4 regions of the Micromonospora sp. NPDC005203 genome follow, and region 2 is predicted to be linked to each of the others. Evidence: riboswitches for the same ligand, from Rfam matches in the RefSeq annotation. Region 2 holds a riboswitch; each other region holds the start of a gene.
The links. A riboswitch is a leader RNA that binds a small molecule or an ion and turns the genes downstream of it on or off. The one in region 2 is predicted to bind cyclic di-AMP.
Positions count from the first base shown of each region.

Region 1: another riboswitch for cyclic di-AMP. It lies ahead of ACFYPM_RS13915 (NlpC/P60 family protein); the one in region 2 lies ahead of ACFYPM_RS24225 (coiled-coil domain-containing protein).
Region 3: another riboswitch for cyclic di-AMP. It lies ahead of ACFYPM_RS13370 (C39 family peptidase); the one in region 2 lies ahead of ACFYPM_RS24225 (coiled-coil domain-containing protein).
Region 4: another riboswitch for cyclic di-AMP. It lies ahead of ACFYPM_RS01930 (coiled-coil domain-containing protein); the one in region 2 lies ahead of ACFYPM_RS24225 (coiled-coil domain-containing protein).

Region 1 covers NZ_JBIAKV010000005.1:44,870-52,126, forward strand. The annotation lists gene ACFYPM_RS13885 (2'-5' RNA ligase family protein) at 1-482, shown strand, start outside; gene ACFYPM_RS13890 (hypothetical protein) at 611-844, opposite strand; gene ACFYPM_RS13895 (hypothetical protein) at 937-1,305, opposite strand; tRNA gene ACFYPM_RS13900 (tRNA-Gly) at 1,422-1,495, opposite strand; gene ACFYPM_RS13905 (pyridoxamine 5'-phosphate oxidase family protein) at 1,849-2,421, opposite strand; gene dcd (dCTP deaminase) at 2,521-3,099, shown strand; gene ACFYPM_RS13915 (NlpC/P60 family protein) at 3,163-4,203, opposite strand; cyclic di-AMP (ydaO/yuaA leader) riboswitch at 4,217-4,352, opposite strand; gene ACFYPM_RS13920 (N-acetylmuramoyl-L-alanine amidase) at 4,588-6,579, shown strand; gene ACFYPM_RS13925 (NlpC/P60 family protein) at 6,635-7,257, opposite strand, start outside.
Region 2 covers NZ_JBIAKV010000012.1:84,798-92,054, reverse strand. The annotation lists gene ACFYPM_RS24245 (DUF998 domain-containing protein) at 340-1,029, opposite strand; gene ACFYPM_RS24240 (low temperature requirement protein A) at 1,235-2,503, opposite strand; gene ACFYPM_RS24235 (TetR/AcrR family transcriptional regulator) at 2,607-3,197, opposite strand; gene ACFYPM_RS24230 (alpha/beta fold hydrolase) at 3,190-4,026, opposite strand; gene ACFYPM_RS24225 (coiled-coil domain-containing protein) at 4,336-5,403, opposite strand; cyclic di-AMP (ydaO/yuaA leader) riboswitch at 5,409-5,540, opposite strand; gene ACFYPM_RS24220 (cation diffusion facilitator family transporter) at 5,652-6,569, opposite strand; gene ACFYPM_RS24215 (HelD family protein) at 6,677-7,257, opposite strand, start outside.
Region 3 covers NZ_JBIAKV010000004.1:362,660-369,916, forward strand. The annotation lists gene ACFYPM_RS13355 (D-ribitol-5-phosphate cytidylyltransferase) at 1-771, shown strand, start outside; gene ACFYPM_RS13360 (CDP-glycerol glycerophosphotransferase family protein) at 806-2,494, shown strand; gene ACFYPM_RS13365 (alpha/beta fold hydrolase) at 2,519-3,265, opposite strand; gene ACFYPM_RS13370 (C39 family peptidase) at 3,391-4,239, opposite strand; cyclic di-AMP (ydaO/yuaA leader) riboswitch at 4,469-4,610, opposite strand; gene ACFYPM_RS13375 (hypothetical protein) at 4,894-5,664, opposite strand; gene ACFYPM_RS13380 (acyltransferase family protein) at 5,837-7,045, opposite strand.
Region 4 covers NZ_JBIAKV010000001.1:390,043-397,299, reverse strand. The annotation lists gene ACFYPM_RS01955 (heavy metal translocating P-type ATPase) at 1-1,060, opposite strand, end outside; gene ACFYPM_RS01950 (hypothetical protein) at 1,073-2,056, opposite strand; gene ACFYPM_RS01945 (heavy-metal-associated domain-containing protein) at 2,071-2,280, opposite strand; gene ACFYPM_RS01940 (metal-sensitive transcriptional regulator) at 2,376-2,672, shown strand; gene ACFYPM_RS01935 (YibE/F family protein) at 2,864-4,237, shown strand; cyclic di-AMP (ydaO/yuaA leader) riboswitch at 4,404-4,534, shown strand; gene ACFYPM_RS01930 (coiled-coil domain-containing protein) at 4,539-5,558, shown strand; partial or broken gene ACFYPM_RS01925 (carbonic anhydrase) at 5,624-6,337, opposite strand; gene ACFYPM_RS01920 (helix-turn-helix transcriptional regulator) at 6,563-6,898, shown strand; gene ACFYPM_RS01915 (hypothetical protein) at 7,015-7,257, shown strand, end outside.

The DNA.
Region 1 (7,257 bases), on a different contig from region 2:
TTCGGGAAGCTCTCGACCCGGCGGCATCATGGGGCGTGCCGGCGCACGTGACCGTCCTCTACCCGTTTCTGCCTCCGCAGCAGATCAACGACCAGACCCTGACCGTGCTGCGCGAGACCATTGCCGGCATACCGCGGTTTGACGTTGCGCTGACTCACATCGGCTGGTTCGGTGACACGGTCGTCTGGCTGGCACCGCAGCCGGACCGTCCGCTGGTGAATCTCACCGCGGCGGTGTGGCAGCGGTTTCCGGAGACCGCCCCCTATGCCGGGGCGCACACCGATGTGGTGCCGCATCTGACGTTCGGCCAGGACGCCCCGAAGCCCACATTGAGCCACGCCGCGGAAACCGTCTCGGCGCGGCTGCCGATCAGCGCGGCCATCGACATGGTTTGCCTCATCGCCGGTACGCCGGGCCTCAGCCCTTGGCGCACCGTCTGCGAGTTCCCGTTGGGGGCGGATCTCCTCGTCGGGCAGTCGTGATCCGTCCCAGCTCGTTACCTTCCTGGTCGTCCCCGGCCGGGGACCCTGGGTTGCCCAGCCCGGTACGACGCCCTGCCCCTGTCGTCCGGAACCGACAAATTAGCCGATCCACATTCAGAGACAAGGCACTAGCTATCGGTGCCGACCTCTGAGCGCTGGCGCCGGAGCAGCAGCACGGCGGATACCAGGTAGCCGACGGCAAGCAGCACTGCCAGCGCATCGAGGACCACCGACCAACCGACCGGCTCCCCGATGGCGAACACCCAGTACGTCGCGGCAAGAAAGAGCCAGAAACCACCCAGGCTGAAGCCCTGCTTTGGCGTCTTCGTTGTCTGCCACCACGGGCTACCGGCTGTTCCCATAGCCAAATCCTGCCATTGTCGAAGGGAAATGAGCACTCGTGATCACTGCGCGTCATGGTCATTGACCCACGGCGGCCGGTGAGGGTCCAGTTTCAGTCGTCCTGACCGGCAGCGGGGCGGAGCTCTTCCCACTGCGGGTCGTAGCAGACGAGCCCGTGTTCGGCGGCGATCCGTGCCGCCGCAGCGGAGACCTCGTCGGACCGACTGAACCGCATCGTGAAGTAGACCATGGGGCCGGACGTTTGATCGATGAGGCCATTCGACAGTGGGTGTAGCTCGGCGTCGTGGCCGTACGGGTCGGGCCATCGAGCCACCACGGCATCGACGTAGGCCCGGATGCGCGGTGTCGGCGGCTGATCCTCGCTCTCGAAGTACCGCTGATACAGGGCGTCGTATGCCTCACCGGCCGCTTCGTCGTTGGCAGGCCTGTCGGCCTCCCACACCGCCAGGTCGTAACTCATGCGGGCATCATGCCAACGCTGCCGGATCGCCAAGCATAGTGCCCGCCGGGCACTGGCGGTCCGTGGCACATCGAAGGCCCTGGCTGGGACTGCCGTCCTGGCCAGGGCCTTGATCGTGGAGCGGGTGACGGGAATCGAACCCGCACTGTCAGCTTGGGAAGCTGATGTTCTGCCATTGAACTACACCCGCAAGCGGCACCACTGTACCCGAGTCGTCGAGCCCGTGCACCCAGGTACCCCCGCCCGCCGCACGACCCGGGTTGATCCACTCGGGGTCCTGGAAGTCGGGGCATCCGAGCGGCCGGGAGACCGCGACATCACGGAAACCGAGTGGATCATGCCGGAGCGCCCCCGTCCGCGGGGCGATGCCAGGCGGCCGTCCGCGGGGCGATGCCAGGCGGCCGTCCGCGGGGCGATGCCAGGCGGCCGTCCGCGGGGCGATGCCAGGCGGCCGCCCGCCCGCGGGGCGTACAGCCGAATGCCGGCTCCGTCAGCACGGAGCCGGCATTCGGCTGTCGCTGGGCCACGATCAGGCGGCCATGGTCAGGCGGCCGTGCACTGGACGTCGCGGCTGCGGCGGGTCGGGCGGGTCTGCGGCACGGTGAGCGGCGCGGTGAGCGGCGCGGCCGCCACCGCCGATGGCGCCTGCGGGTCGAGCCAGACCCGAACGGCCGGCCGGGCCGGCGCGAGGCCCGGGACGCCGGTGATGTACTGCTCGCGGCGGGTCAGCATCGCCACGTCGACGGTGAACTCGAACAACTGCCAGTCGACCTGCGGCTCCGCGCGGGCGCCCTGCGCCAACCGGGCGACTCGCGCCGGATCGGTCACCGGGCGGGCATGACCCGCCACGTACGCCTCGTCGTCGCTCTCCTCGGGCGGGAACGAGTGCAGCGCGTAGCGGCCATCGCGTTCGAGGTCACGGCGCTTCGGGGAGTCGATGATGAAACAGAACAGACCCTCGTCGGTGATGACCGGGGAGACCGGATGGACCCGGGGTCCGCCGTCGGCACGGACCGTGGCCAGGTAGCCGAAGCCCGGCCCGTACTGCTGGAGGAGAACGCGGATCCCGTCGGCGAGTCGGGGCTCGTCGGCGGCGAATTCGGACCAGGAAGCCATGTGGGCATTCTATCGAACAAATGTACGAGGGGCGACCTCGACGCGCTGGTCACCGGCACTGAATTCGGGGGTTTTGCGGCCCGCCGCTAAGGTGGTCCGATGCTGCTCTCCGACCGCGACCTGGTCTCCGAGATCAAGGCCGGCACGCTGGGCCTGGAGCCGTTCGAGCCCACCCTGGTCCAACCTTCCAGCATCGACGTACGGCTGGACCGACTTTTCCGGGTCTTCAACAACCACCTCTACACCCACATCGACCCGGCCATGCAGCAGGACGACCTGACCTCGGTGGTCGAGGTGCCCGACGGGGAGCCGTTCGTGCTGCACCCCGGGGAGTTCGTGCTCGCCTCGACGCTTGAGGTCATCTCGCTGGGCGACCAGCTCGCCGGCCGGCTGGAGGGCAAGAGTTCACTGGGGCGGCTCGGGCTGCTGACGCACTCCACCGCCGGCTTCATCGACCCCGGCTTCTCCGGTCACGTCACGCTCGAACTCTCGAACGTGGCGAACCTGCCCATCACTCTCTGGCCGGGCATGAAGATCGGGCAGCTCTGCATCTTCCGGCTCTCCTCGCCGGCCGAGCACCCGTACGGCTCGGCGGTCTACGGCTCGCGCTACCAGGGGCAGCGGGGGCCGACGCCGAGCCGCGCCTGGCAGCACTGGCGCACCTGGCCCACCCGCTGACCCCGTGAACGACGAGGGCCCGCCGCGACGAATCGCGACGGGCCCCTCGGTCAGTACCCATGATCAGCCTGGACGGCCGTAGCTGTGGATCGGGCCGTCGTCGACCTTCTTCATCTTGACCGGTTGACCGGCCTGCGAGGCGTGCACCACCCAGCCGCCACCGACGTACATGCCGACGTGGTGGATGTCGCTGTAGTAGAAGACCAGGTCGCCGGGGCGCAGGTCGGCCTTGCTGACGTTCTTGGTGACGCGGCTCTGCGCCGCGGCGTTGTGCGGCAGGGACACCCCGGCCTTCGCCCAGGCGGCCAGCATCAGCCCGGAGCAGTCGTACGAGTTCGGGCCCTCGGCACCCCAGACGTAGGGCTTGCCGATCTGCGCGCAGGCGAACTTGACAGCCGTCCCCGCGGCGCCGCCGGGATAGCTGCCGGGGCAGGGAGCTGGGCGCAACGGACCGCCGCCACCGCTGCCGTACACCTTGAGGCGCAGTTTTTGCAGCTTGTCGATCTCGTCGTTGATCTGCTTCTTCTTCGCGGCCAACTGAGACTCGGTACGGGTCAGCTGGGTCACCATCTCGTCGAGTGGCGCCTTCTGCCTGGCCAGCTCGTCGCGCAGGTCGGCCACCTCGCGGACGTCCTGCTGCTGGTTGTGCGCGAAGCGGTCGAGCATTTCGAGCTGGCCGACCACCTCGCTGGGTGACTGACTGCCCAGCACCGCGTTGACGGTCAGCACGTTCTCACCCTTGTAGGCGCGTACGGCCAGGGCACTGACCTTGTCCATGGCGGCGTCGACCTGACGCTCCAGCGGGGCGATCCGGGCGGCCAGCGCCTGGGCCTGCCTGCGCTTGTTGGCCAGGTCGATGCGGGTGGCGTTGTGCTGTTCGATGATCGGTTCGAGTTTGTTCCAGTCGGCGTCGATCTGGCGTTCGATCTCGGCGACGGACGGGTCGGCGTGGGCCGCCGTGGCGCTGCCGGTCAGGACGACGGCGACGCCGGCCAGGGCGGCGAGCGCGGTGGTGAAGCGGGACCAGCGTGGGCGCGGCGCGATCGACGGCGGGCCGGCTGCTGCCGACCGCTCGGACGACGGCCGCGGGGCATGGAGTGCCACCGGGGTTCCGTACTCCTTCTTCCTGACCGCCTACCGGGTTAGCTGACGGGTTCGGGCGGGAAGTGGGCGCCCTACCGCAGTGACTGCGGATTCACCCCGGGGGACATGGGTCCCCGGTTCGTTCGGAAACGACTCGGCGGTGTCGGACCGTTACCGCCCGGGCTGGACGGAGCTGCTATCGGGCCGACGAATGACCAGAGTAGAGACGCTTGTTACCACTCCGCAACCCGTGCGGCCGTGACACTCCGTACCGATCGGAGCGGATCACCGGCCGGAGGTGAAGAATTCTTTCCCCCACGAGTCGACACATGGAAAGGTATTGACGCGGACTCCCGGGCGGAGCGAGGGTGACCTCACCTTGACCCGCGAAATCTAGGGGGTTCGATGCACCATCCAACCCTGTTCCTCGGCCGGCGCGCGCTGCTCGCCGCAGCCGTGGTCGCCGCCGTGGTCGCCGCCGCGACCGCGGTCCCACCACCCGCCACCGCCGTCGCCGCACCCACCACCGACCGGCAGCAGCGGTACGCCGCCGCGGCGGCCGAGTACGGCGTACCGACCGACGTGCTGCTCGGCGTCTCCTACCTGGAGTCCCGCTGGGACAGCAACGCCGGCACACCCAGCACCAGTGGCGGCTACGGCCCCATGCACCTGACCGACGCCCGACACGTGGCCGCCCTGCCCGTGGGCGGCCACCACGACACCGGCGCCGAGGACCCGCGTGGCGACGACTCCCGTACCGCGCTGGCACCCGCGCCCCGGCCGGCCGAGGACCCGGCGCCACCCGCCGCCGCGTTGCAGACCGTGGATGCCGCCGCCGGGCTGACCGGCGCGACCCCCGACGCGCTACGCACCGACGCCGACGTCAACATCCGGGGCGGGGCCGCGCTGCTGGCCTCGTACCAGCGGGAGTTGGGCGCGCCGGTCGGTGCCGGCACCGACCCGGCCAGCTGGTACGGCGCGGTGGCCCGCTACGCCGGCGCGGACAGCGCCGACGCCGCGGCGGCCTTCGCCGACGAGGTCTTCACCACCATCGGCAGCGGCGAGTCGCGGGTGACCGACGACGGCCAGCGGATCACGCTGCCGGCCCGGGCGATCCGGCCGCAGCGATCGTGGCTGGACCGGCTGGGTCTGCGTCGGCTCGCCCGCCCGGACGGGCTGGAATGCCCCCGGACCATCTCCTGCGAGTGGATCCCGGCGCCCTACGCGGCGTTCGGCGACGGGGACTACGGCAACCACGACCTGTCCGACCGGCCCGCCCGGCAGAAGATCGAGTACATCGTCATCCACGACACCGAGGGAAGCTGGGCCACCACCCTGCGACTCGTCCAAGACCCGACGTACGTGAGCTGGCACTACACGCTGCGCTCGGTGGACGGGCACATCGCCCAGCACGTCAAGACCAAGGATGTCGCCTGGCACGCCGGCAACTGGTATGTCAACGCCAAGGCGGTCGGGCTGGAGCACGAGGGCTTCGCGGCGCAGGGCACCTGGTACACCGAGGCGATGTACCGGACCTCGGCGAAGCTGGTCCGACACCTCGCGCTGCGCCTCGGCGTCCCGCTGGACCGCCAGCACATCATCGGCCACGACAACGTGCCCGGCACCATCGCCGCGAACGTCCGTGGAATGCACTGGGACACCGGCCCGTACTGGGACTGGAACCACTACTTCGAGCTGCTACACGCGCCCCGGTTGGACACCGGCACCCCGGCCACCGGTCTGGTCCGGATCGACCCGGACTTCGCCACCAACCAGCCGGCGTTCGTCGGCTGCGTCACCGCCAGCGTGCCGTGCGCGCCACGCGGCTCCTCGGCGGTGGTGCTGCGCTCGGCGCCGGCCGCGGAGGCGCCACTGGTGAACGACATCGCGCTCCGCCCCGACGGCACCCCGAACTCCATGGAGGTGTCGGATCACGGCGCCCGCGCCTCCGCCGGCCAGACGTACGCGCTGGCCGGCCGGCAGGGCGACTGGACGGCGATCTGGTATCTCGGGCAACGCGCCTGGTTCCACAACCCGGCGTCCGCGCCCACCGCCAGCTGGACGGTCGGCCTGGTGGCCACTCCGAAGCCCGGCCGGACCACCATCCCGGTGTACGGGCGGGCCTACCCGGAACAGGCGGCCTACCCGGCCGGCGTGCCCTACCAGACGATCTCACCACTGCAGTACACCCTGGCCGCCGGGCAGCGGTACGCCGTCGGCGCGGTGCTGCCGGGCGAGTACTACCGGGCCAGCACGGTCGACGGCTCCTCGCCCGGTGACTGGACGGTGATCCGCGGCAAGAACAGGTACGCACAGATCCAGTTCGGCCACCGCATCATGTACGTCGACCTGGCCGACGTGCAGCTCCTGCCGTCCCCGGTGGGCGCACCCCGCTGACAACGACGACGGCCCCCGGTCGGTGACCGGGGGCCGTCGTGTCGAACAAGGTGGGTCAGGGTCTCCGGAATCCGGCGACGGGCATCGTGTTGATGCTGGACACCTGCACCGGTTTACCGGCTCGTGGTGCGTGCACCATCTGGTTGTTACCCAGATACAGCCCGACATGACTCAGGCCCGAGTAGAAGAAGACCAGGTCACCGGGGCGGGCCTCGGCTCGCGCCACGGCCTTGCCCTCGTTCCACTGGTCTCCGGTGTGGTGGGTGAGGGAGATCCCGGCCGACTTGTAGGCGTACTGGGTCAGCCCCGAGCAGTCGAACGAGTTCGGGCCGGTGGCACCCCAGACGTACGGATCGCCGACCTGCTGGCAGGCGGTCCTGATCGCCTTCTGGGCGGCCACGGCGAGCACACCGTTGATGGTCGGGCAGCCGGCGGTCTTGACCGTGGTCTTCGGCATCGACGCCTCAAGCTGCTTGATCTCGGCGTCGATCTGCTTCTTCTTGGCCGCCAGCTCGTTCTGCTGCTTGGTCTGCGTGGCGATCAGGGTGTCCAGCTTCTGCTTCTCGCCGTCGTACTTGGCCCGCACGGCGAGGACGCCCTCGACCTCCTTGCGCTCCTGCGCGGCCAGCCGGTCGAGGATGGTGAGCTGCTCGGTGAGCGTGTCCGGCTTGGCGCTGA
Region 2 (7,257 bases):
GGCCGGGTGGTCGATCACTCCTCGGGCCGGACTTCTCCGTAGTCGCAAACAGACTCTCTCTGTAGTCGAGGCATGACTGCGGTCACTGCCCGCGAACCTGCTCCACACCGACGAGGCGACACCTGCTGCGTCGCGGCCGGAACCGGTGTGGTTCGGGCGAGGCGGTATTCCTGCGCGTCCCGGACCAGGGCGGTACGAGGCGTCGGTCCGGACAACCACAACAACGACCCTGCCGGTAGGACTACGCGTCGGGACACCGGAGTCGATTCACCGGAGGGGTTGGGGTTTCGGACCTGGGGCTCGTTTCTGGTCGTTGATCGGGGTTTGTGGGCCGGCAGGTCAGTTGCTGCTGGATGTGCCGGTAGCGGCGACGCGGGGTGCGCCAGAGTTGGCCCGGCCGCGCAGGAGAGCGATGGCCACGGCGAATTGCCAGATGACGATGGTGTAGACGGAGCCGCGTTCGATCGCACCCGAGGGCAGGCCGGCATCGAAGGTGAGGAAGAGAGCGACTACGGAGACCAGGCCGAATGCTCCGAGGACGACGCTGACGAGGCCGATCAGCCGCGTCTCGGGGGCCTTTCGCCAGTGGATGCCCAGGACGAGGGCAAGCACGTTCCCGCCGACGATCGCCAGCGTTGCTCCGGTGAAGTGCAGGGGAAGCGTGCCGTTCTGCTGCGCCTGCAGGGAACCGTGGAAGGTTCCGACAAGGATGTAGCCGATCATGGTCACGACCCCCGTCACGGCGGTGAAACGGGACCGCCCGCTGATCGTCCGGGAGAGCAGCACCGTGGCGATCCCGAAGAGGAGGCCCTGGACGATGAATCCGGTGTTCATGACGACGTGCAGCGGCGAGTTGAGTTCGCGGCCTTGGAACACCCCGGCCGTTGCGGATCCGAGGTCGCTGATCCAGTTGTCGGCGTAGCTGTAGCTAGGCGATTCCCATGCCGCGGCCGCGATTGCTTCGGCGGCGAGATAGATCGCCGGGCCCAGGAGGAAGGTGGCAGCGGCGAAGGGGCGGATCTTGTTCATGAAATGCTCCATGTCCGTCTCGGCGACCGATTGGCGGTCACCTCTGAAGGGAGGGGTGTGTTCGGAGGGCGAGTAACGGCGGTTTTGGCGGTGGCGGATGCCGCGGGTGAGGGCGTGTGCCCACGACCCGACGAGCCGACCCGCCCATGATCGGGTTGCGCCGGTACGGGCAGTTCAGGCGTGACGGCTGGTTCATTGGAAGGGTTCATGAGCCGCCCGCGCGGTCGGGCGCTTCATCGGTGGGAGAGGTCTGGATCGGCGTCAGTCGTCGTTCAAACCAGAGGTGGGCGAGCACTATCAAAGCCAGGTAGACCACGAGCACTCGGCCACTGACGGCGGTGGCGAGCAGGCCAAGCAGGAGCGGTGCCGCGATGCCTGTGGTGACCCGTGAGATCGTCCTCGGCAGGTCGGAGCTGTGGCTGGCGACGCCGGTGACCACGCCGAGGGTGAAGTAGGCCGCAACCGCGCCGCACAGCAGCCAGCGACCTTGGTCAGGCAGCGGGTCGGAGCCGTGCCTGACTACCAGAGAGAGCGGTACGGCGATGGTGGCGACGACGCCGGTGACCAGGCAGTGCAGGCCGAGGGCGGCCCGGGTGGGGATCCGGCCGGCGCGTAGGTGCGGCAGGCCGGCGTATCCGAAGACGACGGACAGGCCGAACATGCCGGCCAGCAGAGTGAAGGACGCGATTGCGGTGGCCAGCAGGCCGAGGTCGTACCTCGTCTCGCTTGCGGCGGCGACGACCTGCACCACCGATTCGCCCAGCACGATGATCACGAAGAGGCCCAGCCGCTCGGCGAGGTGGGCCGGATCGACCGACACCCCGTGGATGGCCGATCCCGTGCCGTCGGGGCGGACTCCTGATCGTGGCCGACGCCGAGTACGTTCTGGCGCGGTGAGGTACGACTGGACCCGCTGAAGGATCCTGCTGCCGGACAGGACCACGATCAACAGCAGGTCGAGGCCGACTCCGGCGGCCCAGAGCACGAGCTTCCAAGGTTCGTCGACCCAGAGCGACGCGAACCAGGGCAGCAGTCCTGCCGAATACTGCACCACCGGGAAGTCCAGCAGTACTGCGCCGCGTTGCCACGACTTGGACCCGTAGACACGCGTGGCGATGTATGCGACCGCGAAGACGTTGAGCGGACGGAGGTCGCCCCCGTGCCCGAGCACAGTGTGCGCCACGCCTGGCACGGACGCGGCCATGGTCCCGAGGCCGAACATGCCGACCATCAGCCGCAGCACGCGAGTCTGGCCGGCGGCGACGTTGCCGTACAGCATGAACGTCGTCCAGGCCAGCCACAGCGCCAGGAACAGCAGGGCGTAGAGACCGAGCGCCGCGGCGTCCAGTTCAGGCCCGAGCACGTGTGCCAGCGCGGCCACACCGGCCACCGCCACGAGGTCGAAGAACAGCTCGGCCCAGCTCGCGTGCCGCTCGATCCTGGTGTCTTTGGGCTCTGCGTCGATGTTCACCATCAGTGGCCACCGCGTGGTGGGGTCGCGGAGATCGTGGATGCCCGGGTGATGCTGATGTCGGTCCTCCGGGATGAGGTGGTCGGATCGGGTCGTCGACGATCCGTCAGCTGGCAGGGGCGCTGCTCGTAGTGATGTCGCGCAGACCGCGGTCGAGAAAATCGATCATCCAGGTGAAGCTGTCGTCGACAGATGCGTCGATCTGGAACCCGCCGGCTGCTTCCAGGGTCGAGAACCCGTGCAGGGCGCTGCGGAGCATCCGCAGGGCGTGAATCTCCTGGCTGGAGTCCAGGTGGTAGCCGCGCAGCATGGCCGCCCAGGAGGCGACGACCCGCTCGACGGCGGGGATGATCGGGTCGTCGGGCCCGGTCCGGCGGGAAGCAGCATCGCCGGCCGCGTACCGGCCGGGGTGTTCCCGCACGTAGGTCCGCATCGCCTGGGCGCCAGCGGCGAGGGCGTCGCTGCCGGCCCGGCCCTGGATGGCGTCGCGAATGGCGTCAGCGAACTCGGCCATGGCCACGATGGCGATGCGGTGGGCCAGATCGGCCTGGCTGGTGACGTGTTTGTAGAGCGCGGGGGTCTTGACTCCGAGCCGTTCCGCGAGCAGGCCCATGCTGAGGTTCTCGAAGCCGATCTCGTCGACCAGGGCGGCGCCGGCCTCAGTGACCGACTGCGGGTTGAGCCGGGCCTTAGGCATTCGCCAGCGTCTTGTCGAGGAAAGGCCGGGCCAGCGCGAGGACCTGATCCGGTGTCTGCACGTGCGGGTAGTGACCGGCACCCTCAATGATGGCGAGTTCGCCGAGGCCCCTGGGCAGATCAGCGATGATTCTCTCGCCCTCGGCGCGGGGGTCAGCCCAGTCGGGGTCGAGGCTGCCCTCGATGACCAGGACCGGGCAGGTGACATTGGCCAACTGCGCGCCGGCGTCGGTCGGGCTGGTCTTGCACATGGCCTGCAGGACCTTCATCCGGCCGGGTTCGGTCAGCTTCGCCTCGATCCGCTTCAGTTCGGCGGCCCAGTCGGTGGGCTTGACCGGGTACGCCGCGTCGAGGTATTTCTTCCAGCTCGCCAGACTGCCCAGGACCATGACCTGCGCCATCTGGCGGTAACCGGTCCGGAAGCGCTTCACCCGCATCAGCCCGCCGAGATCGAAGGGTTGTACCCGGGTGAACGGCGCCAGCTCGATGACGCCGTTGATCAGACCAGGCGCGGTAGCTGCCGCGATGGTCGCCGCACCGCCGCTGATCGACTGGCCGATGATCACGGCTGGGCCGCCGAGGTGGCGCACGACGGCGACGAGGTCACCCGCGATGTCGGTGCGGCTGTAGCCGTCCCAGCCCAGGCTGGAGTCGCCGCAGCCGCGGATGTCGACGTTGGCGACCCGGTACCCGGCGTCGGCCAGGGCCGGAGCGAGGAAACGGTAGGAGTGCCGACTGTCGCCGATACCGTGCGCCAGGACGACGAGGGGGCCTCGCCCGGACACCTCATAGCCGAGGGTGTTGCCGGCGATGCTCAAGTACTCGGTCATGACGACCTCCACAGGGCTGGTTAACGGCGCTTCCTGGAGGTTAATGACGTTAACTTAATGCGTCAAGCGATCTTCCCCGACGGTTCCTCCCCCGGCCGACCGGCACGGCACTCGCGAACGTGCCCCTCGACCGGATCGACGTGCCGAACCACATCCCGATCCGGAAGCACGAGATGTGTAGCACCTGCAACATCGACCAGCCGAGGGGCCGCGACGACACCCTTCATCAAGAGAGCGATGCATTCCTCTGATCGGGGCATACTGAGTGGAGACTCAGGTGAGCCACCGACCAGGACCGTCCCGGTGGGGTCAGTAGACCGACAGGTGTACGTGGTTGGTGTGGTCGGTGGACGGGGTCCCGCTCGCGCCGCTGTACGACTTCCACCCGCTGCTGGGCAGCCAGATCTGCCGATACCAGATCACGTACAGCACGGCGAGCCGGTCGGCGTTGCGGATGAAGTACGCGGCCAGGTTGTTGCCGTACGTCTTGTCGCCGCCGGTGGCGTTGCCGCCGAAGCCGCTCGCCTGGGCGGCGAAGTCGCAGGCCCGGCCCTTCGGGTGTTCACCGGAGCCGCTGGGGCGGTGACAGGAGACGTACCGGGTGAAGCCGGCGGCCTTGGCCTGGTTGAGCGCGTGCAGGGTGCGCGGGGTGATGCAGCCGGTGGCGGGGGTGGGGTCGTTGACGCTGCACGACTCGGACGGCCAGGAGCCGTCGGAGTTGCGGGGTGCCGCCTTCGCGTTGGCGGTGGAGGTGCCCCGGTTGGAGCCGCTGTCGGCGGTGGGCTGCGGCTTGGGGGTGTTGGCCACGGTCAGGGCCCGTTCGGCCTGGTCCTTGCGCTTGGCCATCACCGCGACCTGCTTGCGCTGTTCGGTGATCTCGCCGTTCAGGGCGGCCCGGGTGCGGTTGGCCTGGTCCTTGGTGGCGAGCAGATCGCGCAGCACCCGGTCCTCGTTGGCAGCCACCGCCTCCAGGGCGGCGGCCCGGTCCATGAAGCCCTCCGGGCTGCTGCTGTCGAGCAGCGCCGACACCGCGCCGAGCCGGCCGGTGCGGTACGCCACGCCGACGATCTGACCGACCTTGCCGTCGCGCTGGGCCAGCTCGACCTCAATGGTCTTCAGTTGGGTGGCGAGTTGCTGTTGCCGCTGCACGGAGGTGTCCAGAGCGCGCTTCGCGTCCAGGTAGCCCTTGCTGGCGGCCTCGAGTTGGGCGCGCAGCGTTGGGGTGCCGCCCTCCTCGTCGGAGTCGGGTGCGGCGGCGGCCCGCTGGCTTGTCGGGGGAGCGGCCGAGGCGGTGCCGGCCGGGATCGCGACGCCGAGGGCGAACATCGCGACGATCAGGGCCGCCAGTCGGGCGGCGGGTGGTCGTGCTGGTGCCACTGCGCATGTCCTTCCGTCAGCCGCCGACCGGGTTAGCTGACGGGTTCGGGACGGAAGATCCCTACCGCTGACGCGGATACACCCCAGGAACATGGTTCCCCGGTTCGCCCGGATGGGCGATTAGGCGGCGACCGCCACCGGCGCCTGGAGGGCGCCGCCTGGTGGAGGCCGGGACCGAGCCTACCGGTGCGGGTGGGGCCGCTGCAGCTGATGTGACGGACGGTGCGCACGCCGTCACGAGAAAAGTGTCACCACTCGATCGAGCCGCAGGCTCCGGAGGTGGCGCCGGGCTCGATCTGCAACGTCGCGTGTTCGATCCGGAAGTCGTCGTGCAGGGCGGTACGCGCTGCGGTGAGCACCGCGCCGACCTCCGCGCCGGGTGCCATGGTCAGGTGCGCGGAGGCCACGTCCATGCCGGAGGTGAGCGTCCAGACGTGCAGGTCGTGCACCTCGACCACCCCGGGGACCGCAGCCAGCCGGTCGTGCACGGCGGTCACCTGGAGGTGTTCCGGGGCGGCCTGCACGAGGATGCGGACGGCCGCCCGTGCCAGCCGCCAGGTGCGCGGCAGGATGAACACGCCGATGGCGACGGCGACCAGTGGGTCGGCCCACCACCAGTCGGTGACGGAGATGAGGAGCGCCGCGCCGATCACGCCGAGTGAGCCCAGCAGGTCGCCGAGCACCTCCAGGTAGGCGCCCTGGATGTTGATGCTCTCCCGGGCTCCGGCGCGGAGCAGGGCGAAGGCGGCGATGTTGGCAAGCAGGCCGAGCACGGCCACCACGAGCATCGGGCCGGCGACGACCTCGTGCGGGTCGCCGAAGCGGCGGATCGCGGTGATCACCACGTAGATCGCGACGCCGGAGAGCAGAACGGCGTTGGCCAGTGCGGCGAGGACCTCGAGTCGGTAGAGGCCGAAGGTGCGCTGCGGGTCGGCGGTGGCCCGCCGGGTCGCGGTGATCGCGGCGAGCGCCATCCCGATGCCGAGCACGTCGGTGAACATGTGCCCGGCGTCGGAGAGCAGGGCGAGTGAGCCGGTGTGCAGGGCGGCCACCGCCTCGACCACCATCAGGGTGGCGAGCAGCCCGAACGCCGCCCAGAGTCGGCCCCTGTGCTGGTGTGCGGCATTGGCGACCGACCCATGGTGGTGGTCATGACCTGCGCCCACGAGATCCACCTTCCGCCGCCGGTTGGGGCCCGGTCAAATGTATGCTCACATCGCTATGTATGCAAGTGTGACGCGGACCGCTGGTCCGCCCCGCGAGGCGCGCCGAATCAGCCGGTTGGATCGATCGTGGTGAGCCGTTGCGTGGCCCGGGAAAGGGCCACGTACAGGGTGCGTACCCCCGCACCCGGATCCGCCCGGATCTCGCTCGGAGCGACGAGCACGACCCCGTCGTACTCCATGCCCTTGGCCTCCAGGCTCGTCACCACCTGTAGGCGCGGCGCGTCGAGCGCGGCGAGCCAACCGGCGACCTCGTCGCGGCGGGGGACCGGCGTGATCACCCCGACCGTGCCCTCCACCTCGGCCAGCAGCCCGGCGGCCGCCTTCACGACGGCGGTCTCCAACCCGCTTGCGGGCACCACCAACTCGACCGGATCGACCCCGGTGGAGCGCACGGCGGTCGGCAGCGGTAGGTCGGGGTAGAGCCGGCGGATCTCCGCCGCCGCCACCGCGAAGATCTCCGAGGAGTTGCGGTAGTTGGTGGTGAGCGTGAAATCGTGCCGCTTACGCCGGCCCAGCGCCTGGTCCCGGGCTCGGGTCAGCTCCTCCGGATCGCCGGTCCAGGCGGTCTGCGCGGGGTCACCCACCACCGTCCAGGAGGCCAGGCTGCCGCGCCGTCCGACCATCCGCC
Region 3 (7,257 bases), on a different contig from region 2:
TTCCAGCTCGCCGCGGCGCAGGCGCCCCGGCTGACCGACCACCGCAGCTACTCGGAGGAGCTGACCGGCCGCACCATCGTCGTGTTCGGCGGCAGCTACGGCATCGGCCACGAACTGGCCGAGCTGGCCCGACGCTACGGCGCGCAGGTCTTCCCGTTCAGCCGTTCCAGCACCGGCACCCACGTGGAGCGGGCCGCCGACGTCGAGGCCGCGCTGACGACCGCCTTCGAGGCCACCGGCCGGATCGACCACGTGGTGGTCACCGCCGGGGTGCTGGAGAAGGGCGCCCTCGCCGACATGGACGAGGAGACGATGGACCGGGTGCTCCAGGTCAACTTCGTCGGCCCGGTGACCATCGCCCGGCAGTCGCTGCCCTACCTCCAGCAGACCAAGGGCCAACTGCTGCTCTACACGTCCAGCTCCTACACCCGGGGGCGAGCCCGCTACGCGCTGTACTCGGCCACCAAGGCGGCCCTGGTCAACCTCACCCAGGCGCTCGCCGACGAGTGGGCCGACGTCGGCGTCCGCGTCAACTGCATCAACCCGGAGCGCACCGCCACGCCGATGCGCACGCGGGCCTTCGGCGAGGAGCCGGAGCACACCCTGCTCGCCGCCGAGGCCGTCGCCCAGTCGTCACTCGACGTGCTGATCTCCGACCTGACCGGCCAGGTCATCGACGTACGCCGGGCACCTGGCGACGGTCCCACGCCGAGCGTGCCGGCCCAGCCCGGTCAGGTCGACGCGCCGGTCGGCGCGGCGCCGACGAACTGACACCGACCGGCGGCGGAACCACGAACGGAGCGACATGCGCGGCGACCTGGTCCGAAAGCTGGCCGCCCGGTGCCTGAGCACCGGACTGGCCGTGCTGGCCTTTGCCGTGCTGGCGCTCACCGGCGCCACCGGCTGGGGGTTGACGCTGGCCGTCGCCGCGCTGGCCGCCTCGGCCGCCGAGCAGCGGATCCGGCCCAACGCCGACCTCGTCGCGGAGACGACGCTGATCGCGGCCGCGATCCTGGTCGGTTACTCCCGGCGGTTGGACGACGGGCTCCACCTCACGCTCGTCGCCACCGCCCTGGTGCTGCTGGGACTGGTGCTGCTGGTGGGGCCCCTGCGTACCGCCGGCAACCTGGAGATCCGCACGGCCAACCTGCCGGTCCGGGCCTGGACGCCACTGATCGCCGACCGGCTCGGCACCGCCCTGCTCGGGCTGCTCGCCGTCCTGGCGCTCGCCGCCGCGCTCACCCTGCCGGCCGGCGTGGCGTTGGTCGCGAGCCTGCTGGTCGCCGCGGGCACCGGAGTCGTCGCCCTGGACCTGGCCCGGCGGCGGTTCCGGCCGGGAGCCGGCGGCGGGCCGGTGGCCCGGGCACTGCGCCGGCACCAACCGGAGTTCCTGCTCTACTTCTCCGCGCCGCCCGGCTCGGAATACCAGGTCACCATGTGGCTGCCGTACCTGGAGCGAATCGGCCGGCCGTTCGTGGTCGTGCTGCGCGAGCCGGAGTTCCTGGCCCCGATCGCCGCGGCCACCGACGCGCCGGTGGTCTACTGCCCCACCCTGCGGGCCATGGACGAGGCGCTGGTGCCGAGCCTGCGGGCGGCGTTCTACGTCAACCACGGCGCGAAGAACAGCCACTGCATCCGCTTCACCCAACTCACCCACGTCCAGTTGCACCACGGCGACAGCGACAAGGCGCCGAGCGCCAACCCGGTGTCCGGGATCTTCGACCGGATCTTCGTGGCCGGCCCGGCGGCGATCGACAGGTACGCCCGTGCCGGGGTGCGGATCCCGGCGGACAAGTTCGTGGTGGTGGGCCGCCCGCAGGTGGAGTCGATCGAGGTACGCCCCGAGCCGGCCCGGGGGTTGCCGACGCCGACCGTGCTCTACACCCCGACCTGGACCGGGCACCACGCCGACGCCGACTACTGCTCGCTGCCGGTCGCCGAAGGGCTGCTGCGGCGGCTGCTGGAGCGCGGCGCGACGGTGATCCTGCGGCCCCACCCGTACACGGCGCAGAACCCGGCCTCGGCACGGCAGTTGGGTCGGCTGACCGAGGTGCTCGTCGCCGATCGGGCCCGCAGCGGACGCCCGCACGTGGTCGGCGCGGCGGCCCGCGAGCTGAGCCTGACCGAGTGCGTCAACTCCTCCGACGCGCTGATCTCCGACGTGTCCGGGGTGATCTCGGACTACCTCTACTCCAGCAAGCCGTACGCGCTCACCGACATGGGCGACGAGGGCGACCGGTTCGCCGAGCGGTTCCCGCTGGCCGCGTCGGGTTACGTGCTGCGCCGCGATCTGTCCAACGTGGACGAGGTGTTGACCGCGCTGCTGGACACCGACCCGCTGGCCGCGGAGCGCTGGGCCACCCGCCGGCGTTACCTGGGTGACTTCCCCGCCACGTCGTACGCCGAGGCGTTCCTGACCGCCGCGCGCCGGGAGCTGGCGGCGACGGAAGAGCCTGCGGCCGAACGCTCGCCGCAGCTCTCCCCCCTCGCCTGACCCGGGCTGACGGCCCAAGAAACCTCAGCGGTACGCGTCGAGCAGCGCCAGCACGGCCGCCGGGTTCTCCACGTGCGCGTTGTGCCCGAGACCGGGCAGCGTGGCGACCGGCACGCCGTACTCCTTGAGCTGCGCGTCGGTGACCATCGGGTCGTGCTCGCCGCGCGCCAGCAGCACCGGTACGTCGGTCGCCGTCAGCAGCCCGGTCAGGTCGGGCTCGCCGACGGCGAAGGCGTTCGGATCCATGGCGAGCCGCCACCGGCCGTCGACCTGACGGAGGCCGGCGTCCACCACCGGATGGTCCGGCGGGAGCAGGCCGGCCAGCCCGGAGACGCGCAGGTAGCGGCGGGCCGCCTCGGTACGGCTGGCGAACCAGCTCACCGGGCGGGCGGCCAGTTCGGCGGCCCGTTCCAGTTCGGCGGGTGACCAGAGCGCCTTGATCCCCAAGCCGACCACCGCGTCCACCGGCATCCCGGCGTCGCGCCCGGCCAACGCGAGGCCCACCACGCCACCCAGCGAGTGCCCGAGCACGACGAGCCGGTCGTCGGGGGCGAGGGCCGGCGCGATCCGCTCGGCGAAGCCGGCGAAGGAGTACGACGGCAGCGGCGACGCCCAGCCGTGGCCCGCGAGGTCCGGTGCCAGCCACCGGCCGGGCCAGTGTTGCTCCAGGTACGGCGCCCAGGGCAACCACACGTCACCGGTGGCCCCCAGGCCGTGCAACAGCAGCAGGACCGGCCGTCGACCGGCGTGACCACCCGATTCATCCACCACGGCCGCAGTCTCCCACGGTTCTCGGCCAGGGACGAGAGTCGTCGACGGGGGCGTAGCGCCGTGCAAGACGCGACGGGCGCCGCCCCCTCGTGAGGGACGGCGCCCGTGGCGGTCAGCGTGCCGGGTCAGGCGGAGTAGCCCCGGCTGGCGATCCAGTTGGCCAGGTCGATGGTGGTGACCCAGTACGACGGGTCGGCCGGGTTCGCCGAGTCGGCGATGCGTACCGTGCGGCCGTTGTCCTTGTAACCCACGACGGCGATGTAGTGCCCGCCGCCGTAGGAGTGCCAGGAGCCGTCGGTGTCGGTGGCGTCCCCGACGACGTTGGCGACCACGCCGCGGCCGTCGGTGATGGCCTTGACGACGTCGGCCTGGAGGCGGTCCATCTGCGCCGGGCTGGGCGCGCCGACGAACATCCGGGTCCGGTACGGGGAGCCCTTCACCTCGGCGTTGAGCACCCGGGTGGTGTCCTCGGCCGAGTTGGTGCCCATCTCGGTGGTGCCCAGTTCGGCGCCGAGCTCCTCCTGGGTACGGTCGATCCCGGTGGCGCTGAGCGCGTTGCGGGTGGCCGCCGGACCGCAGTTGTAGTAGGTGTTCTGCGCCTCGTACTCGTAGTCGAGCACCTTTGTCGCGGGCGGCTTCGGCCGCTCCGGCTTCCGGGTCAGGTCCGGGTTGCTGCTGGCCTTGGCGGCGGGCGCGGCGGCGCTGGTGGCCGGGGCGGCGCTGCTCGGCGCGGCGCTCGCCGACGGGGACGCGTCCCGCACCTCGCCGCGGGAGGCGGCGACGTCGGTGCGCATCTCGGCGACAGTGGTCGCGGTGCGCTGGCCGGCCGGCGCGTCGTCGGCGGTGGCGAGCAGGGTGCCGGTGGTGGCGGCGAGCACGAGGGCCGCGGCGGAGGCGGCGACGATCTGGTACGGGCGCTCGGTCGCGATGCGGCGGAGTTGACGCTGCATGGTGTGCTTCACGGGGTCCTCCACGGTCGGGGGGAGAGCGGCACACCGGGCCGGACCGGTATCCGGGCAGGGGCCAGCGCGCGGATGGTGGTCCGCGGGTGGTGAACCGCTCAGGGGAACGCCCGGCGTGGCCGGGCGGTGAGGCGATGACCCGGGGGTCAGCTCACCGTCACTGGACGGATGAGCGGGGGCACCGCTGTGCCGTGGAGGCGAGGGAACAGCCGAGGGGTGGAGAGGTGCTGCACGAGGATGGAACTCCTTCCGACACCGCCTACCGGGTTAGCTGACGGATTCGGGCGGGAAGATCGCCCTACCGCGGGCCGTGGCTCGCGGATTCACCCCGGACATACTGGTGGGTCCCCGGTTCGTTCATGACGATTGAGCGGGTCGGCGCGGCGTCGCCTGTTGCGATCGGTTACCGCACCGGACGGGACGACACTACTGGCCCGTTCACACCATGCCAAGCCAGGTTCACCTGCGCAAACCCGAATCGGCGCGGCAATTTCTGCACGTTCTGCCGCTGATGTGACTCGATGGGACAAGCGGTTACGGTGACGCCTATGGGCGACAACCGGACAGGTCGCCGAAACTGCGGTCAGAATCCCGCGAACAATCGCGCCGAACGTGCCGGACGCCCGATTCCACAATCCGTGACCGGGCTCACGTAACGGATCGGGCTCAACCCGCGCGGGCCGGGCGCCAACGTGCCACGACGGCGGGACGGGCCGCCCCGCGCACCAGCCGGCGGGCCGGTGCCCGACTCGGCCGCAGCCGGGCCGCTGCCGCGCACGCCTCCTCGGCAAGGGCGCGCGCCGACTCGGCGGCCAGTTCGGCAGCCCGCCAGGCGGCCCGCTCCGCGCTGGCGGCGGCCTGGTGGTCGGCCCGTCTCGCGTCCCGGATCGACCGGCTGAGCAGCGCTTCCTGCTCGACCGGGTGCCGCCGGGGATCCCAGCCGTGCCGGTGCCCGAACACGTCGCTGAGCTGCGCCATGCTTAGGTCGCCCCGCCAGTACGCCGCCGTCGCCGCGCGGTGCAGGTAGCGCTCCCGGGCGGCGTACTCGGCGGGGGTGCGGGGCGTGGCCGGGCTGGGCAGCGCCCCGGACCCCGCGAAGCGGCGCGCGCCGGTGTCCGCCTCGTCGTAGCGCGCCCAGGCGCGTTCGGCCTGCTCCTGACTGGCCAGCCAGGCATCGCGTCGCCGCTGGGCCGTCCGGGCCGCGCCGGCCGCCGCGACGGCCACCTCCTCGGCGTACCGGCGCCTGTCGACGATCGCGGCCGCCGCCACCTCACGCGCGGTCGGCACGGCCGGGGACGGGCCGGCGGTGGGCCGGTCCCCTTCCGGCCGGGCGACAAGCACGGCGAGCACGCCGAGCGCCAGCAGGAACAGGGCCGACCAGATGGCAGCGGCCTGCGGTACCCCGGTTACGAACTGGTAGAAGACGGTGGTCTCCATGGTCGGCACCTCGCTGGGGAAGCAGGGCGATGGGGAGCCCCGTCGGCCACCTGGCCACGGTGAGCGCGACCGGAAGCCACGTCCCCACGCTACCGTCGTGCCGACCCGGGCGCATCGACCGCGGGCGTGTCGACGCGCGCCGCGCCGAGCCCCCTGACCAGGGCGGACGGTGTCAGCGGGTGTCCGCGTACGTTGATCGACTGTCGGTCTGGTCGGGTCCGCCGGTGTCGGGGGCGATGTCGCCGGTGGCCCGGGTTGCGGCCGTTCGTTGTCCGGGGACGGACGCCGATCGGGCCGGGCGGCGCGGCGCGAGCCGGCGCATCATCGGGGTTTCGACGTAGCGATGCAGCAGTCCGGCGAGGAGCAGGGTCACCAGCAGGAAGCCGAGCACCACGGCCGGGCCGCGCCACCCCTCGAAGCCGATCCCCCAGTCGCCGGTGAAGCGCAGCACGCTCGTCATCACCAGCACGTGCACCAGGTAGAAGGCGAAGGAGACCTCACCGAGCCAGACCAGCGGGCGCGACCGCCACGGCGACCGCCGGTCCCGCACGTCCGCGTCCGCAGCGGCGGTGATCACCAGCAGGTACGCGACAGCGAGCAGTGTGGTCCACAGCTCCGCGCGAATCCACTGCGCGGCCGCTGCCCAGACACCCACGAAGATGAGGCTGGCCCAGGTCAGCCCGGGGCCACGCCAGAGACCCCGGCGCATCAGCTCGGCCGCCACCGCGCCCAACCAGAACTCCAGCGACCGGGCCGGCGGGAAGATCTGGGTGAACCACCACCGGCTCACCTCCGGCACCAGGTGTTGGGCCGGCCAGAGCGCAAGGATCAGCAGTGGCAACGCGACGATCAGCGCCCAGAGTAGCTTCGGCCGGGCCCGGCGCAGCAACGGCAGCACCAGCGGTAGGCAGAGGTAGAAGAAGAACTCGCAGGAGAGCGACCAACTCACCGTGTTGATGCTGTAGAACCAGCCCGGCCGGGGGTCCCAGGCCTGCAACAGCAGCAGGTTCTCCAGCGCGGCGGCCGGCAGGACCGGGTCGGCGAACCACCAGGCGACAAGCACCGTCGCCCCGAACAGCACCAGGTGGTTGGGGTAGATCTTGGCAACCCGTCGCCGCCAGAAGGTGCGCCGGGAGTCGCCGGGGCGGGCCGACCAGACCAGCACGAACCCGCTGAGGATGAAGAAGAACTGCACCCCGGACAGGCCGAGGCCGAACACCTTGTCGACAACGGCCTTGTAGTCCGGCTCGGCGATGATCCGCATGGTGCCCGCGTGGAACCCGAAGACCAACAGCGCGGCGATCCAGCGCAGCCCGGTCAGCGAGGGCAGCCGGGGTGCGCGGGCGGGCCGGGCGGTTGGCGGCGCGGCGGCGCTCGTCATGGGCGGATACCGAGGCTTGGCAGGGTCACCAGCACGTTCGTATCCTCCTCGGCGCGGCGTGGACGGCCCGACGGCGACGCCCGCGGCGGCCCGGCGGGGCCGCACCGGGGCACCCTACCGGGTCACTCCCGGCTGAACCGGACGAGTCCCGCCCGTCGCGGGCCTGGTCCCGCCGGCCGGCGTTAACCTTCTGCTGGGCGGGAGTTCAGCGA
Region 4 (7,257 bases), on a different contig from region 2:
TCCGGTCCGCGAGGCGCTGCACGGCGGCCTTGCCGCTCTGCGCCTGCTCGACCAGGTCGGCCATGCGGGCGAGTTGGGTGTCCGCGCCGACCCGGGTCGCCTTGACGATCAGCCGTCCGCCCGCGTTGATGGTGGCACCGACCACGCCGTCGCCGGGACCGACCTCGACCGGCACCGACTCACCGGTGAGCATGCTGGCGTCGACGGCGGAGGTGCCCTCGTCGACCACCCCGTCGGTGGCGATCTTCTCGCCGGGACGGACCACGAACCGGTCACCGACGGCGAGCCGGTCCACCGGGATCAGGGTCTCCACCCCGTCGCGCAGCACCGACACCTCCTTGGCGCCGAGGTCGAGCAGGGTGCGCAGGGCGGCACCGGCGGTCCGCTTGGACCGGGCCTCGAAGTAGCGCCCGGCCAGGATGAACACCGTCACCCCGGCGGCCGCCTCCAGGTAGATGTTGCCGGCGCCGTCGGAGCGGGTGATGTCGAAGCGGAACGGGTGCGTCATCCCGGGCATGCCGGCGTCACCCAGGAAGAGCGCCCAGAGCGACCAGCCGAACGCGGCCAGGGTGCCGAGCGAGACAAGCGTGTCCATCGTCGCCGCGCCGTGCCGCAGGTTGGTCCAGGCGGCCCGGTGGAACGGCAGCCCACCCCAGACCACCACCGGGGCGGCCAGCGTCAGCGACAGCCACTGCCAGTAGTCGAACTGCCAGGCCGGGACCATGGCCAGCAGGACCACCGGCACGCTGAGCGCCACCGAGACCCAGAGCCGGGTACGCGGGCCGCGCAGCGGGTCGACAGCCGGCTCGGCGGTCGGTGGAGCCGGCAGCACCGCCGTGTAGCCGGTCTTCTGGACGGTCTCGATCAGGTCGTCCGGCGTGACGCCGTCGTCGTACCGGACGGTGGCCTTCTCGGTGGCGTAGTTGACGGTGGCGCTCACCCCGTCCATCCGGTTGAGCTTCTTCTCGATCCGGGCGGCGCAGGCGGCGCAGGTCATCCCGCCGATCGCCAACTCGATCCGGTTGGGCGCCTCGGGCAGCGGTCTGCTGGTGGTGGTCATCGTGTGGTCCCGTCAGTTGTGCCCGTGTCCGGGGGTGCCGTGCTCGGCGCCACCGCTCGGCGCGGGTCCGCTCGGGTTGGTCCCGGTCGGCGGGGTGGCGGCGGTCGGCGGGGTGCCGGCAACGACTGTGAACTCGGCGGTGTGCACCGTCCCGCCGTGCTGGAAGTCGAGGTAGAGCCGGTAGCTGCCGGCCGAGGGCACCTCGGCGAGGAAGCCGACGGCCGGACCGGGCCGGGTCCGCCCATCGCCCGGCGTCCCGTCCGGATGCACGTGCAGGTACGCGAGGTCACCCCGGCGCAGTGCCACCAGGTGCCCGTACGCGCCCAGGTAGGGCTCCAGGTCGGTGACCGGTCGACCGTCCCGGCTGACGGTGAAGGTGAGCGGGGCGGTGCGGCCGGGCTGCGGCGAGCCGGTCAGGGTGACCGTGTAGCCGTCGACGGTGGTGCTGGTCGCCGGGGTGGGCAGCTGTCGTTCGGTCAGCTCACCGGGGACTGTCACGTCGACGCCGAGCGTCAGCGGCTCACCCCCGGTCGGGGCGAAGTCGGCGAAGGCCCGCCACTGCCCGGGGCCGGCCAGCGGCGTGCCGACCCGCCAGGTGCCGTCCGGCGCGAGGTCGGGGTGCACGTGCCGGAAACCGGAGAGGTCCCGTCGGACCACGATCAGGTGCATCCTCTTGTCGTGCGCCACGTCGTATTGGGTCACCGGTTGGCCGTCCGGACCGGTGACCCGGAAGGCGAACTCGTCGGCCGGGGCGTCGACCGGGTCGAGGGTGTAGCCGCGGTCGGAGACGAGCAGCCCACCGGGAATCCGGTCGGCCGGGTCGCCACCCTCGCCCGTCGCCGGGACGGCGGCGCTGTCGTGTCGACTCTCCGTGCCCCCGTCGTGCCGGCTCTCGGCGACCGGAGTGCGGTCGACCACCCGGCCGATGCCGTACGTCGCTCCGAAGATCGACGCGAGGCCGACAGCAAATCCGACAAGTCTTGTCCCGGTACGCATGTCGGCCCCTGGGCTCACGCGTCGACGAGGTCGTAGCCGGCCTCGTCGACAGCGGCCCGGACGACCTGAACATCCAGCGGCTGCTCGCTGCTCACGGTGACCTGCCCGGTCGCGAGGTCGACCTGGACGTCGCCGACTCCCGCGATGGCGCCGACCTCGGCGCTCACCGCGCTGACGCAGTGCCCACAGGTCATTCCCTGCACCTGGAACGTCGTGTTGACCATCGAATCGTCTCCTTCGCCGTACCGGTACCCGGTGGGGGTATCACCACCGGACTGCACCGTATCATACCCCCCAGGGGTAGGCTATCCTGGTCGGCATGAGCGCACCCACCCCGATCCGCGGGTACACCGCCAGCAAGGACCAACTGCTCGCGCGACTCCGCCGAGTCGAGGGTCAGGTCCGCGGCATCGAGAAGATGGTCGACGACGACCGTTACTGCATCGACGTGCTCACCCAGATCTCCGCGATCCAGGCCGCACTGGACAAGGTGGCGCTGGGGCTGCTCGACGGGCACGCCCGGCACTGCATGCACGAGGGGGCCGCCGAGGGCCGGGCCGACGAGATGGCCACCGAGATGATGGCGGCGGTCGGCCGGCTGATGAAGCGCGGCTGACGACACAACCGGGTGCCGGCACCCGCGGGCGCGGGGCCGGTTCCCGGGCAACCCGGGCCGGGCACTGACCGTCCGTGATCACACGGTCGTCGGTCCGCGATCCGCCGCGCCTCGCGTCGCCTTTCGGCGAGGACACTGAACCGCGCGGCGCGCTGACACGTATCCCGGACCGGATCGTTGGGAGTCTCGACTTGGGTTCCGACCACGCCCGTCCCACTCCGTCCGCCCCACCCCGGGTGCGACGGATCCTCGTCATGACCGTGGTGCCGCTCTTCGTCGCCACCGTTGTCGCCGCGGCGCTGCTCTGGCCGCGCGGAGGAGCACCGCAGACCGACGGCGGAGCGGACGTGCCGCGCTACGCCGGCACGGTGACCCGGGTGGTGACCGAGCCGTGCCCGCCGCTGCCGTCGAGCCCCGAGGGCACACCCAGAGTCGGCACCGGGCCGTGCGGCACTGTCGACGTCCGCGTGGACGAGGGACCCGCCGCCGGCCAGCAGGTACGGACACCGGTGCCCGACGGCCCGGGCGCGCCACGTGTCGACGTCGGCGACGAGATCATCTTGGTCGAGTTGACCGATCCGACCGATCCCACGCTCAGCAACTGGAACATCGCCGAGCATCAGCGCGGCACCCCGCTGGTGTGGCTGGCGGTGGTCTTCGCCGCCGCGATCGTCGCCTTCGGCCGGTGGCGGGGGCTGGCCGCGCTCGCCGGACTGGCGGCCAGCTTCGCCATCCTGCTCACTTTCGTGCTGCCGGGCATCGGCGCCGGCCGGTCACCGCTCCTGGTGGCGGTGGTCGGTGCCGCCCTGATCATGTTCGTGGTGCTCTATCTGACCCACGGCGTCACCGCGCAGACCTCGGTCGCGGTGCTCGGCACCCTGGGCAGCCTGGTGCTGACCGGCGCGCTCGCCACCGTCGCCACCGCGGCAACCCACCTCACCGGCTTCGGCAGTGAGGACGCCACGACACTGTCGATGTTCCAGGGTGACGTGGACCTGCACGGCCTGTTGCTCGCCGGGATCATCATCGGTTCGCTCGGGGTGCTCGACGACGTGACGGTCACCCAGGCGGCCACCGTCACCGAGCTGTCGAACGCCAATCCCGGGCTGACCCGCTTGCAGCTCTACCGTGCGGCGACCCGCGTCGGCCGGGCGCACATCGCCTCCACTGTCAACACCATCGTGCTGGCGTACGCGGGCGCGTCGCTGCCCCTGCTGCTCCTGCTCACCGCCGACGCGCGGCCGATCGGGCAGCTGCTCACCAGCGAGTTCCTCGCGCAGGAGATCGTTCGCAGCGCGGTCGCCACCCTCGGGCTGATCGCCGCCGTGCCACTGACCACCGGGCTGGCCGCGATCGTGACCGCCGCCGGGCGCGCCGAGACCACGCCGTCCGTCGATGCCACCCGGTCGCGCCCCCAGGCGGACGGCCGGGCGGAGGCACTGGCTGCCCTCAACGCGCCGCGATCGCGGCGACCCGACGAGCCGGACCAGACGCGGACCCGGCCCCCATCCACCGCCACCGACGGGTGGCCGGAGTCGAACAGGAGCACGGATACGGCATGGTGACACTCCTCAGCGTGACCAGATCGGGCCTCCCCCCTGAGAACCGCGTCACTGGTTACCCAACGCTATGGCGATATGACACTTTTGGTCAGTATCCAGGCGTAGCTCAGCCAGTCGACTCTCGGGTAACCTCGCTGCCGGTTACCGATGAAGGCGCGAAGCGGCGCCTGCGGTGCCACCGCCCAATCGCCAACCGGCGAGCCGGGGACCCAGGTGTGTGGGGTGAATCCGCGTCAGCGGTAGGGGCCACTTCCGCCCCGAACCCGTCAGCTAACCCGGTCGGCGGTCGACGGAAGGGAACATTGTGACGGCACCCCTACGCCGCTGGATGACACCCGTGGTGGCCGTGATCGCCGCACTGACCGTGCTCGCCGGCCCCCTCCCGGCCCACGCCGCCCCGACGACCCCCACGCCGTCCGGGCACGAGGAGGACGGCGAGCCCAAGCTGCTCAACGACGTCATCGAGCAGGCCAACCGCGACTACTCCGCCGCCAAGTCCAAACTGGACAAGTCCAAGAAGCGGCAGTTGGAGTTGGCGCTGGAGGTGGACCGGGCCAAGGCCGACCTGGACGCGCTGGCGCCACAGGTCGGGCAGATCGCCGCCCAGTCGTATCGGACCGGTCGGATCGGCGCGCTCGCGATGCTGCTCGAAAGCAACGCTCCGGACACCTTCGTGCAGCGCGCCGCGATGCTCGACGAGATCAACATGGTGAACGAGAACAAGCTCGCCGAGGTCAACGCGGTGAAGGCCCGTGCCGAGCAGGCCAAGCTGCTCCTCGACACCGAGGTCCGCGAGCAGCAGAAGCAGACCGCCGTGATGGCCAAGCGGAAGAACGAGGCCGACAAGGCGCTCTCCCTGGTCGGCGGCAAGGGCTTCACCGGTGGCCTGGTGGACGCCACCTCGAAGGTCGCCAAGATCGGCCCGGGTCGCACCGCCGACGGTGACTGGAAGGCGCAGTCGTGCAGTGAGAACGACCCGACCACGTCCGGCTGCATCACGCCCCGCACCCTGCACGCGTACAAGGAGGTCAAGGCGGCCGGCTTCAACCGGTTCGTCGGCTGCTACCGCTCCGGTGGGCCGTGGGAGCACCCCAAGGGCAAAGCCTGCGACTGGTCGCTACAGAAGAGCGGCTTCGCACCCTGGCACAACGAGGACACCCGGACGTACGGCAACAACGTCGCCGCGTTCCTCATCCGCAACGCGGACCGGCTCGGCATCTACTACGTGATCTGGAACCGGCAGATCTGGTTCCCGGCGAGCGGCTGGAAGTCGTACAGCGGGCCGTCGAACCACACCGACCACGTACACATGTCGCTGCTCTGACCCACTGGATCCTCCGTCGAGGGCCGCTCCGCACGAAGCGGGGCGGCCCTCGACGTGTCAGGCGGCAGCGACCGGTCGGCCGACCCGGTCGGCACGCCGAGCGTCGCGAAGCCGGCCGGCACGGCGGCTACCGGGCGCACCACCCCGGCGGCGAGCCGGTACGACAAACCCACCACCGCGCACCGCCCCTGCGTTACCTCGGCCGCCAGCACGGGCGACTGGCCGAGCAGCGTCTCGACGGTCTGCGCGATGTGGATGTCGACGATACCGTCGATGTCGTCCACGCCCTCGGTCTCGGCCCGGCGCAGGCTGGGCAGCACGGCATCGACGACCGCGCCCAGGTGCCCGGGAGGCTGGTTGCCGGTCACGACGGTCTCCCGCGCGGCCTGCACCGCCCCGCACGAGTCGTGGCCGAGCACCACCACCAGCGGGGTGCCGAGGACGGTCACCGCGTACTCCACGCTGCCGAGCACCTCCGGACCGGCCGTGTGCCCGGCCGTGCGGACCACGAACAGGTCACCCAGCCCTCGATCAAAGATGATCTCGGCGGCCAGGCGGGAGTCGGAGCAGCCGACGATCACCGCGAACGGATGCTGCCCGTCGGCCACGGCGGACCGGCGCCCGGCGTCCTGGTTGGGGTGGCGCGGGTCGCCGCTGACGAAGCGCCGGTTCCCGGCGGTCAGCTCGGCGTACGCCCGGGCCGGCTCGGTGGGTGCGGACGCCCGTTCGGCGATCCGCTGCGGACCCGGCTGCCCGCCGGGAGTTCCAGGAAGACTCATCCCCGCACCTCGTCTTCATGCGTCTGACCTGCTCAGAGGGCTTATCAGCGGGCCGGCGGCGGCGCTGGCTCGGGCTCCACCGTCACACGCACCGTAAAATGCGTCAAGGTATGCGTGATTTAGATTTCATACGTTGACATCGGTTCGACCCCTGGGTGACGCACCGAACGCACGACGGGCGAGACTCCCGGGGGCAGGGCGGACGCCCGGAGAGGCGGTCACACGATGGCGAGCACGGCGACGGGCGCCACTGGCGGCGGGCGGAACTGGACGTTCCTCACCAACCACGGGCACGTGCTGTTGGCCATCGCCCGCGACCCCACCGCCCGGCTACGCGACGTGGCGGCCGAGGTCGGGGTGACCGAACGGGCCGCGCAGGCAATCGTCGCCGACCTGGAGGCGGAGGGCTACCTGCACCGCACCCGCGTCGGACGGCGCAACGAGTACACCCTCAACCCGGCCGGCCGGTTCCGGCACCCCGCCGAGGCCGACCGCCAGGTCGGCGACCTGCTCGCGCTGTTCGCCGAAACGCCCACCACGGAGGTCGACCCCCAGGTCTGACCCACGCGACGCCAGGTGGGACACCCACCGTCCACAGTGCACCTGGTGGTGGCGGTCACGTCGACCCGGGCCGTCGCCGTGCTGCGCCACGGCAGAGCAGGCGTTAGGTTGGTCGGGTGTCGTCCGCAGTGTTGGTCCGCCCGGCCCGTTGGGCTGTGCTGCGGTCACTGCGTGAGCTGACCCGACTGGCGATCACCGCGCTGGTGCTCGCGGTCGGCCTGGGCGGCGCCCTCGCCGCGACCCCACCGCCCGCCTCGACGCAGCTACGGCCCAGTGCCGTGAGCAGCCGGGTGGCGAGTGTCCGTCCCGATGCCGCGCCGGCCACCGAGCGGACGGCCCAGCCCGCTGCCGCCCGGCCG